Regions from separate parts of the Delftia sp. WSY_16 genome, predicted to be linked through region 1. Evidence: riboswitches for the same ligand, from Rfam matches in the RefSeq annotation. Region 1 holds a riboswitch; the other holds the start of a gene.
What was found. Region 1 has a riboswitch for glycine ahead of gcvT (glycine cleavage system aminomethyltransferase GcvT). Riboswitches for the same ligand answer to the same signal wherever they lie in the genome.

Region 2: linked by a shared signal. The riboswitch ahead of ACF8O7_RS17400 (D-amino acid dehydrogenase) and the one ahead of gcvT (glycine cleavage system aminomethyltransferase GcvT) in region 1 are both predicted to bind glycine.

What each region holds. Positions count from the first base shown of each region.
Region 1 covers NZ_JBICKS010000040.1:951,086-956,156, reverse strand. The annotation lists gene gcvP (aminomethyl-transferring glycine dehydrogenase) at 1-776, opposite strand, end outside; gene gcvH (glycine cleavage system protein GcvH) at 848-1,222, opposite strand; gene gcvT (glycine cleavage system aminomethyltransferase GcvT) at 1,358-2,524, opposite strand; glycine riboswitch at 2,550-2,668, opposite strand; glycine riboswitch at 2,684-2,795, opposite strand; gene ACF8O7_RS24040 (fatty acid--CoA ligase) at 2,965-4,569, shown strand; gene ACF8O7_RS24035 (LysR family transcriptional regulator) at 4,585-5,071, opposite strand, start outside.
Region 2 covers NZ_JBICKS010000032.1:32,746-37,816, reverse strand. The annotation lists partial or broken gene ACF8O7_RS17405 (invasin domain 3-containing protein) at 1-1,131, opposite strand, end outside; glycine riboswitch at 1,520-1,630, shown strand; gene ACF8O7_RS17400 (D-amino acid dehydrogenase) at 1,724-3,055, shown strand; gene ACF8O7_RS17395 (FIST N-terminal domain-containing protein) at 3,097-4,332, opposite strand; gene ACF8O7_RS17390 (PhaM family polyhydroxyalkanoate granule multifunctional regulatory protein) at 4,414-5,071, opposite strand, start outside.

The DNA.
Region 1 (5,071 bases):
GTCAGCGCCAGCAGGTCGGTGGCCACGATGAAGGCGGCCTGCTTTGCATGGGCCTTGTCCACGTCGGCGCGCAGATCGTCGATGCGGCCGCTGGTGGCAGGGTACTGGGCCAGCACGGCGAAGTAGTCGCCCTCCATCAGCTGGTTCCATTCCTCCAGCGAGTTGGCCAGCAGCACCTCGATGCCCAGCGGCGCAGCGCGCGTCTGGATGACTTCGATGGTCTGGGGGTGGGCATCGCCGGCCACCACGAAACGGTTGCTCTTGCTTTTGACGGAGCGCTTGGCCAGCGTCATGGCCTCGGCGGCCGCCGTGGCCTCGTCCAGCATGGAGGCGTTGGCAATCGGCATGGCCGTCAGGTCGCAGACCATGGTCTGGAAGTTGACCAGGGCCTCCATGCGGCCTTGCGAGATCTCGGCCTGGTAGGGCGTGTAGGCCGTGTACCAGGCGGGGTTCTCCAGAATGTTGCGCAGGATGACGCCGGGCGTGTGCGTGCCGTAGTAGCCCTGGCCGATGAAGCTTTTGAGCAGCTGGTTGCGGCCTGCCAGCGCCTTGAGTTCGGCCAGCGCCTGGGCCTCGGTGGCCGCTGGCGGCAGCGCCATGGGCTGGTGGCGCCGGATGGAGGGCGGGACGATGGCGTCGATCAGCGCATCGCGCGATGCCGCGCCGATGGCGCTGAGCATGTGGGCCTCGTCTTCGGGCGCGATGCCGATATGGCGGGCCACGAATTCGGTGGCGTTCTCGAGGGCGGCAAGGGGCTGGGTGGAGGACATCAGCATGGAGGGACCTGTCTCAAAAGCTGAAAAGCGCCAGGGCGGGCCCTGGCGCCCGTCCTGGCCGGAAAGTGGCGTCAGTTGCTCTGGGCAAAGGCCGTGTAGGCGGCTTCGTCGAGCAGCGCGGCCAGCTGGCCTGCGTCGCTGAGCTTGACCTTGAAGAACCAGCCTTCGCCCAGCGGGTCGCTGTTGGCCAGGGAGGGGTCGTCGCGCAGGGCCTCGTTGACTTCGACGATCTCGCCGCTGACGGGCATGTAGACATCGGCGGCGGCCTTGACGGACTCGACCACGCCGGCCACATCGCCCTGGTTGAAGCTGGTGCCCACGGCGGGCAGGTCGACGAACACCACGTCGCCCAGCGCGTCCTGCGCGTGGAGGGTGATGCCGACGATGGCCGCGTCAGGGTTGGCGGCGTTGATCCACTCGTGGTCCTTGGAATACTGGATGCTCATGGCTTGCTCCGATAGAAACTGAAAAGAAACCTGTGAAAGGCGGTTTGAGAAAGGTCAGTGCGCACTGTAGCGGCATGCGATGGCAGGAAAAACGAATCCGCCGAACTCGATCCACGCCAAGCGCGCAGGCTGTCCTCAACCGCGGTGATAGCGGGGCGCCACGAAGGGCGTGGCCTGCACCTGCATGGGCACGGCCTTGCCGCGCACCATGGCCTGCAGCGTGGTGCCGATGGCGGCGCTGCCCGGCTCCACATAGGCCAGTGCCACGGGCTGGTTCAGCGTGGGCGACAGCAGGCCGCTGGTGACCTGGCCGACCTTGCGGCCGCCGGCATCCAGCAGTTCCGTGCCTTCGCGCACGGGCACGCGCTCCAGGGCCACCAGGCCCACGCGCTTGCGCGTGAGCAGCTCGGGCGATTGCAGCTGGGCCAGCACGGTGGCCGCGCCGGGAAAGCCGCCTTCGCGCTCGCCACCTGCGCGGCGGACCTTCTGCACGGCCCAGTTCAGGGCGGCCTCGGCCGGGGTGGTGGTCGTGTCCAGATCGTTGCCGTACAGGCACAGGCCGGCTTCCAGGCGCAGCGAATTGCGCGCGCCCAGGCCCACGGGCCTGACTTCGGGCTGGGCCAGCAGGGCACGGGCAAAGGCCTCGGCGTGGCTGGCGGGCAAGGAGATCTCGAAGCCGTCCTCGCCGGTATAGCCGCTGCGCGTGATGTACAGCTCGGCCCCCTCCCAGTCGAAGTGGCCGCCTGTCATGAACACCAGGCCGGCCGTGTCGGGCAGCAGGCGCTCCATGGCGGCTGCGGCCTGCGGGCCCTGCAGCGCCAGCAGGCCCCGGTCGAACTGGGGCTCGATTTCACAGCGCTGGCCGATGCGGGCCTGGATGTGCGCCAGGTCTTCGTGCTTGCAGGCGCCGTTGACGATCAGGAACAGGTCGTCCTCGCGGCGCACGAACATCAGGTCGTCCAGAATGCCGCCCGCCTCATTGAGCAGCAGGCCGTAGCGCTGGCGGTGTTCGCCCAGGCCCAGCACGTCCATGGGCATCAGCGACTCCAGCGCGGCCCCGGCGTCGGCACCGCGCAGGCTGATCTGGCCCATGTGCGAGACATCGAACAGGCCTGCCGCCTCGCGGGTGTGCAGGTGCTCGGCCATCAGCCCCTGCGGGTATTGCACGGGCATGGAGTAGCCGGCAAACGGCACCATGCGCGCGCCCAGTTCCTGGTGCAGGTCGAACAGCGGGGTCCTGAGCAGATCGGTGGTGGAGGCAGCGGACAAGGAGGGCTCTCTTTCAGGCAAGGAACAAGGCATAACGCCATCCCGGTCCTCCGGGATGTGCTGCCCTGCTGTCCGCTTTACCTGAGAGATTCACCCGCACCTTCCATGCGTGGGGCTTGCTCCTTCGGTGGATGGGGCACACCGCCGTGCCCTGCATCTCTCTCCAGCTAGGAACGCCTGCGGCCGTGGCGGCAGGCGGTGCCAGTCCTTTTGCCTGAGCGTTCGGGGCGAACCCTGCGCCTTCGGCGGTGCCGCTGCCTGCGACCGTTGCGGCCGGGCGGGCACTCTCTCCTGACCGGCGCATTCTAGCTGCGGCCAGCGTCCGCGCGGCTTCGGGATTTCCGCGGGCCGGCTGCAACTCCATGCGCTTGCCTGCATGGATGCATTTGCAAATTGCATAACTGTCTAAAAAATCTCCTACATTGAGGTGCATCGATATATGAAATCTCGTGAGCGAGAAGGAAGAAGCGCACATGCAGCAGACGCTGGGAGACACATTGGCCTGGCCGGCACGTTACCTGCCGAACAAGGAAGCCCTGGTCGCGTGGGAGGGCGGCGAGCGCCGCGCCTGGACCTACGCCCAGCTCGATGCCGAAGTCAACCGCCACGCCCACGGCCTGGCCGAGCTGGGCATAGGCCATGGCGACGTGGTCGCGGCCTTTCTCTACAACACGCCGGCCTTTGTTTTCACCATGCTGGCGGCCGCGCGCCTGGGCGCCATCTTCAACCCCATCAACTACCGGCTGGCGGCGCAGGAGCTGGCCTTCATCCTCAAGGACGGCGCAGCGCGCGCCCTGGTCTTCGAGCACGAGGGCGGCGAGGTGGCCGCACGCGCCCAGGCCCTGCTCAAGGCCGAAGGCGGCGGCACTGGCGCAGGCATCGAGCACTGGATCTTTGCCGACGATGCCCCGGCCGACCCGCTGCCGGTCTGGGCCACGCAGCGCCTGTCCGCCCTGGCCAGGGGCCGCAGCAGCGCGCCGCCCCAGGCCCATGTGCGCGAGAGCGACCCCTGCATCCTCATGTACACCAGCGGCACCACGGGCCGGCCCAAGGGCGTGCTGCATACGCACCGCAGCAAGCTGGCGCACAACGCCCTCATGCACCAGACCATGCAGTTCACGCGCGACGACGTGGGCCTGGCCATGGCGCCGCTCAACCACACGGCCGAGCTGCACACCAGCTTTCTGCCGCGCCTGCAGGCCGGCGCCACCCAGGTGCTGCTGCGCCGCTTCGACGTGGCCGAGGCCTGGCGCCTGATCCGCGAAGAGCGCGTGAGCTTCTTCTTCGCGGCGCCCACCATGATCACCATGCTGCTGGCCGACCCCATCGCCTCGCCTGAGCAGGCGCCCGCGCTGAGGCTGGTGGAGTACGGCGGCGCCTCCATGGCGCCGCACCTGATCCGCGAATGGACGCGCAAGGTCGGCAGCGATCTGGTCCAGGTCTACGGCACCACCGAAATGGGGCCCTGCATGTCCGTCCTGCTGCCGCGAGAGCAACTCTCGCACGCGGGCTCGGCCGGGCTGCCCTCCATGGGCCATGACCTCATCGTGGCCCGCTTGCGCGAAGACAACGCCCCCACCGACCCGGCCGAGGCCTGCCTGCCCGGCGAGGTGGGCGAAATCCTCGTGCGCGGCCCCTGCATGATGGCCGGCTACCTCAACCGCCCCGACGCCAACACCCGCGCCCTGGCGCACGGCTGGTACCACACGGGCGACCTGGGCCACATCGACGACGACGGCTATCTCTGGATCCGCGACCGCATCGACTACATGATCAATTCGGGTGCCGAGAACGTCTATCCGCGTGAGGTGGAAGACGCGCTGGTCGAACACGCCGATGTGCTCGAGGTCGCCGTCATCGGCGAGGCCGACGAGCGCTGGGGCCAGATCGTCGCCGCCCACGTGGTTGCCAAGCCGGGCGCCACACCCACGGCCGAGGCGCTGGACGCCTTCCTGGTCCACGGCGACCGCCTGGCTGCCTACAAGCGCCCGCGCCGCTACCACTTCCGCGAGGCCCTGCCCAAGACGGCCAGCGGGAAGATACAGAAGCAGTTGCTGAGGGTGGTGGTGGCAGCCTGAGGCTGCGGCCTGCACTTACTTCTGTGTTTGCCCCTGCGCAGTACAGCACTGCGCCATCGAGTTGCGCAGCCACCGATGCATGGCATCCCCCTGCTTGCGCACATGCCAGGCCTGCTGGTAGGCGAACCGGGGCAGCTCCAGCGGAGGAGTGAAGCGGCGCAGCGTTTTGTGGCGGCGCAGGTCGCCAATGGCGCGGCTGCCCACGGTCAGCACGAGGTCGGTGCCTGCCAGCACCTCCAGCGCCGCGCTCCAGTGGGGCAGGGCCAGCACCACGCGGCGGCTCAGGCCTTGGGCGGCCAGCGCCCGTTCGATCTCCTCGCTGGCGTCGGGCCGCATGGCCAGCATGACGTGCGGGCGCTGCAGCCAGTCCTGCAGTGACAGCCCGCCGCGTGCCGGCAGCACGGCCTGGTCGGCCACGCTCACGAACTGTTCCTGGAACAGATCCTGCACCTCGATGCCCTCGGGCAGGTCGGGTACGTCGGGGAAGGGCCCCAGGGCCAGG
Region 2 (5,071 bases), on a different contig from region 1:
CGTCCCCTCTCCAGCAGGGGTTGGAGCCACATTCACCAGGCCGACGCGATCAATGGTGATATTGTTCGCCGGGGAGCCAACGACGAATACCGCTTCGCCACAGGTCATATTGGGCGAATTGGTGAGCGTGATGTTCTTCCCACCAAGATAAAAAGTTTCCCAGGGGGAGTCCGCCCAGTTCTGGACTTGTATGACTCCCCCGAAATCGATGGTCAACGAGCCCGTGCCGGCTGGCACGGTGCCTTTGAGCCAGTACCAGGCACCACCGGCACCAGTGGTGGTGCCCGTATCGCCGCCGCTGATCATCTGGCTTTGACCACAGGCATTGGTGGCCCCCGTCACGGCGCCGGACTGGGCTCCGCTGATGAATGTATTGGCACAGCGCACGTAAACCGTCTGATTGTCGACATACGGATGGAGGTTTCCCGCCGCATCCTTGGATGTCCCGCTCTGTATGGTTCGTACCGACGTGGTCAGTGTCGGCGCAAAGACGATGGAAACATCGGCACTCGGATCCAGCGTTTGCAGCGTGTAGTTGGCTGCCTGAATGGCCGCTCGCAGCGTACATGCGCCAGCAAAGGTGCCCCCCAGCGTGCTGACACAGGTGGTTGGTGTCGTTGCATTGGCATTGGGAGCGTCGCTGTTGTCGGTGACCGTGAAGACGATGGTCGCCGCCAGTGCCGTGGATGAGATACCCGCGCATGAAAGCAGCAGCAAAGAGAAAAGGCACTTCGCTGCACGCCACTTGCGAAAAAATGCCGAACCAGGCAGGCGATTGAGAGCATGCATGATATTCCCCGTTCTCTCAAGGAGATATGACAGGAAAATGATTTTCCCAATGGCAATGGCCATCAGTTGTACCCAGCGCATTTGCATCGCCGTACCTCGGATAGTTCTATTTGAATCACGAGCCCACAACTCACCTTGCAGCCGGTGAGTTTGGAAGCAAAATTTTTCGCGCAGATCCTGCGCGTCAATCAAAAAAAGGCGGATTTCCATCAACGCTTGCGCGCTGCTCCACTGCCCATTGAGCGGGCACACCTTCAGTCGGGTTTGCGACGCAAAACATTCCTCCCTCGACAAACCATATTCACCGTGCTTGTATTTTTTCAGTGACGGACCAGTTTCCATGGACCCGCACCTGTGCAACGGTAAGTCGCCTATCAGACATATAGACAACCCATGGTTAACCCATGCAGGTCCAATCGACCAGAACATGCACTGACAAACCACTGCACATATCGATAGGCTAAATCATGTTTTTTTCTATTTCAATAGTTTTTTTACATGAAACCAGAGACTCGTACCAGCGCTACGAGGGAGGCGCTTGAACGATCTAGGGAATACCCTGAATCAGCCACACCACATACAGGTAACTGGTGGTATCCCCAATACGACTGGAGCTGGCTGCGCAAGCCCCATAGAATCGCCCCTGCAGGAGAGCAGGCGGGCGCCACGGTGCCGAGCCTCACCGAAGGCGCAAACTCCCATACACGCTCAGGTTCCGTACTGCAAACACAACATGCCGTCTGGAGAGCCGCCGCACGCAATGTGCGGCGCACCGAAGGAGCAAGCCCCGTTCCCATGGACGGCGGTGAATCTCTCAGGTACCAAGGACAGGGGGAGCGGCAGCTGCGTCACGACGGACGCCGGCTGCCTGCTATCCAGACCATAGCGGCCAGCTTTCGCGTGACCCGGCACATGCCTTTGAAAGGGCATCGTCATGCGCGTCATCGTTCTCGGAGCCGGTCTGATCGGCACCACGTCGGCCTACTATCTGCAATCCCTCGGTCATGAAGTGACCGTCATCGACCGCCAGGCCGCGCCCGGCGCCGAAACCAGCTTCGCCAACGGCGGGCAGATCTCGGTCAGCCACGCGGAGCCCTGGGCCAACCCCGGCGCACCGCTGAAGCTGCTGGGCTGGCTGGGCCGGCAGGACGCCCCCCTGCTCTTCCGCCTGCGCGCCGACATGCGCCAGTGGCTCTGGGGCCTGTCCTTCCTGCGCAACTGCACGCCCGCGCGCACGCGCCACAACATCCAGCAGATCGTTCGCCTGGGCACCTACAGCCGCGAGGCCCTGCAGCAGCTGCGTGCCGACACCGGCATCCAGTACGAGCAGCGCACGCAGGGCATCCTGCACTTCTATACGAACGCCCGCGAGTTCGAGGGCGCGCTCAAGCCCACCGAGCAGATGCAGACCCTGGGCTGCGACCGCCGCCTGATCGATGCCGACGAAGCCGTGCGCCTGGAGCCGGCTCTGGCCCATGTGCGCGGGCAGATAGCGGGCGCCACCTATACGGCCGAGGATGAATCAGGCGACGCCAACCTCTTCACACGCGAGCTGGCGCGCATCGCCGCCGCCACGGGCGTGCAGTTCCGCCACGGCCACCACGTCATGGCGCTGCGCACCACGGGTGCGGGCGCCAGCCGCCATATCGACCATGTGGAGGTGACCAATGCCGATGGCCGCTACGAACGCATCCAGGGCGACGCCTATGTGCTGGCCATGGGCTCGTTCAGCCCGCTGCTGGCCCAGCCGCTGGGACTGCACCTGCCCATCTACCCGGCCAAGGGCTACTCCGTGACCCTGCCGGTGCTGGACCCCGCCAAGGCCTACCAGGTCAGCCTCACGGACGACGAGTTCAAGCTGGTGTTCTCGCGCTACACGGGCGCGCAAGGCGACCGCCTGCGCATTGCGGGCACGGCCGAGTTCAACGGCTACGACCGCAACCTGGACCCCGTGCGTTGCGAGGCCATCGTGCGGCGCGTGCAGCAGCTGTTCCCCGGCGCCGGCGATACCGGCCGCGCCCAGTTCTGGAGCGGCCTGCGCCCCGCCACGCCCAGCAATGTGCCGCTGATCGGACGCTCGCCCATCGCCAACCTGTTCCTGAACACCGGCCACGGCACGCTGGGCTGGACCCATGCCTGCGGCTCCGGCATGGCGCTGGCCGACCTGGTCAGCGGCAGGCAGCCGGCCGTGGATTTCGATTTTCTGGGAGCCGCAGCCATGGACCCGGATCGCAGCGCAGGCACGGTTCGCCCGCGCGCGGTCTGAGGTGCAGACGGTGTGTACCGTGTGTACGGCGTGTACGACGCCTAGGCAGTGAACACCGTCAACACCCCGGCGAAGCGGTGCAGGCGGGCGTCCATGATCTCGGCTTCGGCAACGAAGCCGATCAATGGCACATCGCCCAGTGCGTGGCGCAGGGTGCGCAGTTCGGCATCGGGGCCGCCGAACAGGCCGCCGCCGCGGCCCCGGCAACTGATGTAGATGGCGCCACGGATGCGGGGCTGTGCCTCGCCTTCGGGCGCCGCCTCCTCGGGCTCCGCCGCATCGCGCAGCGCAGCGCCCAGTTGCAGCAGTTCCTGGCGCGCCACCTGGGCCTGGCGGCGGCAGAAGATCACCGAATGCCCGGCCTCCACGGCCGAGGACAGGGCCACGCCCTGGCGCAGCGGGTCCAGGCCAACCAGGGTCAGCACCTGGGCCTCTTCGGTCAGCACGCCGTGGGCCAGGCCCCGGCCCGGCGGCGCAATGGCCGCCAGCGTGGTGCGGACCGTGGTCAGCGCGGGCTGCCAGTCGCTGCCTTCCAGCTCCACGCCCAGCAGCTGCAGCAGGCGCTGCAGGGCCGGATCGCCATCGAGCCCGGTGACCAGGGCGCCGCGCGCCTCGGTGATCTCCAGCCCCTCGCCCAGCGGCACGCAGCCCTGGGCCATGCCCGTGATGCAGGGCACGCCGGCACCGAAGGCCACGCCTGAAAAGCCGCCACGAAAAATGCCGCGCGCGTCCGCATGCTGCGCATGCAGATCCTCGGTACGGCAGGCGATCTGCACGCCCTCCACGCCATCTTCCCCGTCATCGCCCACGCCGCCGAACAGCAGGCCGGACTCGGTGCGCTCGGACAGCTCGTACAGCAGCTCGGCCAGCTCGGGCTGGCCGCCTGCGGCATGGACCAGGGCCGAATGGGCGGTGAAGCCGGCCTCGCCGCCAGGCGCATGCAGGGGCGCCAGGCCCGAATACAGGCGGTAGTGGGCGGCCGGTACATCCAGCAGCATCACCGCGAGCGCGGTTCCTGACAGGTACTCATGCGACATGGCCAGAACGCCGCCGGCCGAGCAGCCGGCCCAGTCCGCCACATGGGGCAGGGCCCTGGCCAGATGCTGCAGCAGCGGCCGTGCGTGGGCGGCATGCGCATGGGACAGGTACACCAGTCCCAGACGGGGCCGCTGCGCGTGGCCGGGCCCGGCCATCTGCAAGCGCAGCTGCTGCAGCACCGCGTCGGCCGCGGCGCGCCAGTCGGAATGGCTGGCATGGCCTACAGGAAACAACGACATACCAACCTTCTTTCTAGCCCCGCCAGCACCCGGCTTGCGGGTGGCTGGGGCCTTGCGCATCCATGGGTCCGGCCCGATCGGTCAACGCGCCGGCCGGCTCTTGGCTGCCGGCTTGCTGGCGGCCGGCGCCTTGGCTCCAGCCTTTGCAGCGGTTTTCCTGGCAGCCGCTTTGGCGGGAGCCTTGGCAGCGGTCCTGGGGGCTTCGGCCTGCACCGCAGCCTTGGCCGCCGGCTTTGCGGACGGCGCCTTGGCAGGGGAGACCGCCGCCGCCTTGCCCGCCTGCGCAGCAAAGGCGCTGGCCTGTGCCGCCATGCGGTCCATGGTGGCCTTGGCCAGGTCACCGGCCATGCCGGTGGCGCGCTGGGCGGCCGCCACGGCCTCCGGGGCCATGGGCTCGGCCATGGCCTTGGCGGCGATCTGCTGGAACTGCTGGGTCAACGCGCCCCACCACTGCATGGCCTGGCCCATGGCGGCGGCCTGGGCGGACTCGTCCTTGGGCGCCGCAGTCTCCGCGGCTGCGGGTCTGTCGGCGGCCTTGGCCGCCTCGGGGGCTGCAGGCGGCGCGGCAGCGGCCTGTGCGGGCTCGGGCTGCGGCTTTTCCTTCTTGCTCGCCCGGCTGGCGGCCGAGGACATGGGCCAGTCCGAAAGGTCGCCCTGCCCCGCGCTGGCGGCGCCCTTGGCCGCGGCGGTTGCGGCTGCAGGGAACTGGAAGGCCTGCGCCAGCTCGCCCATGCTGACG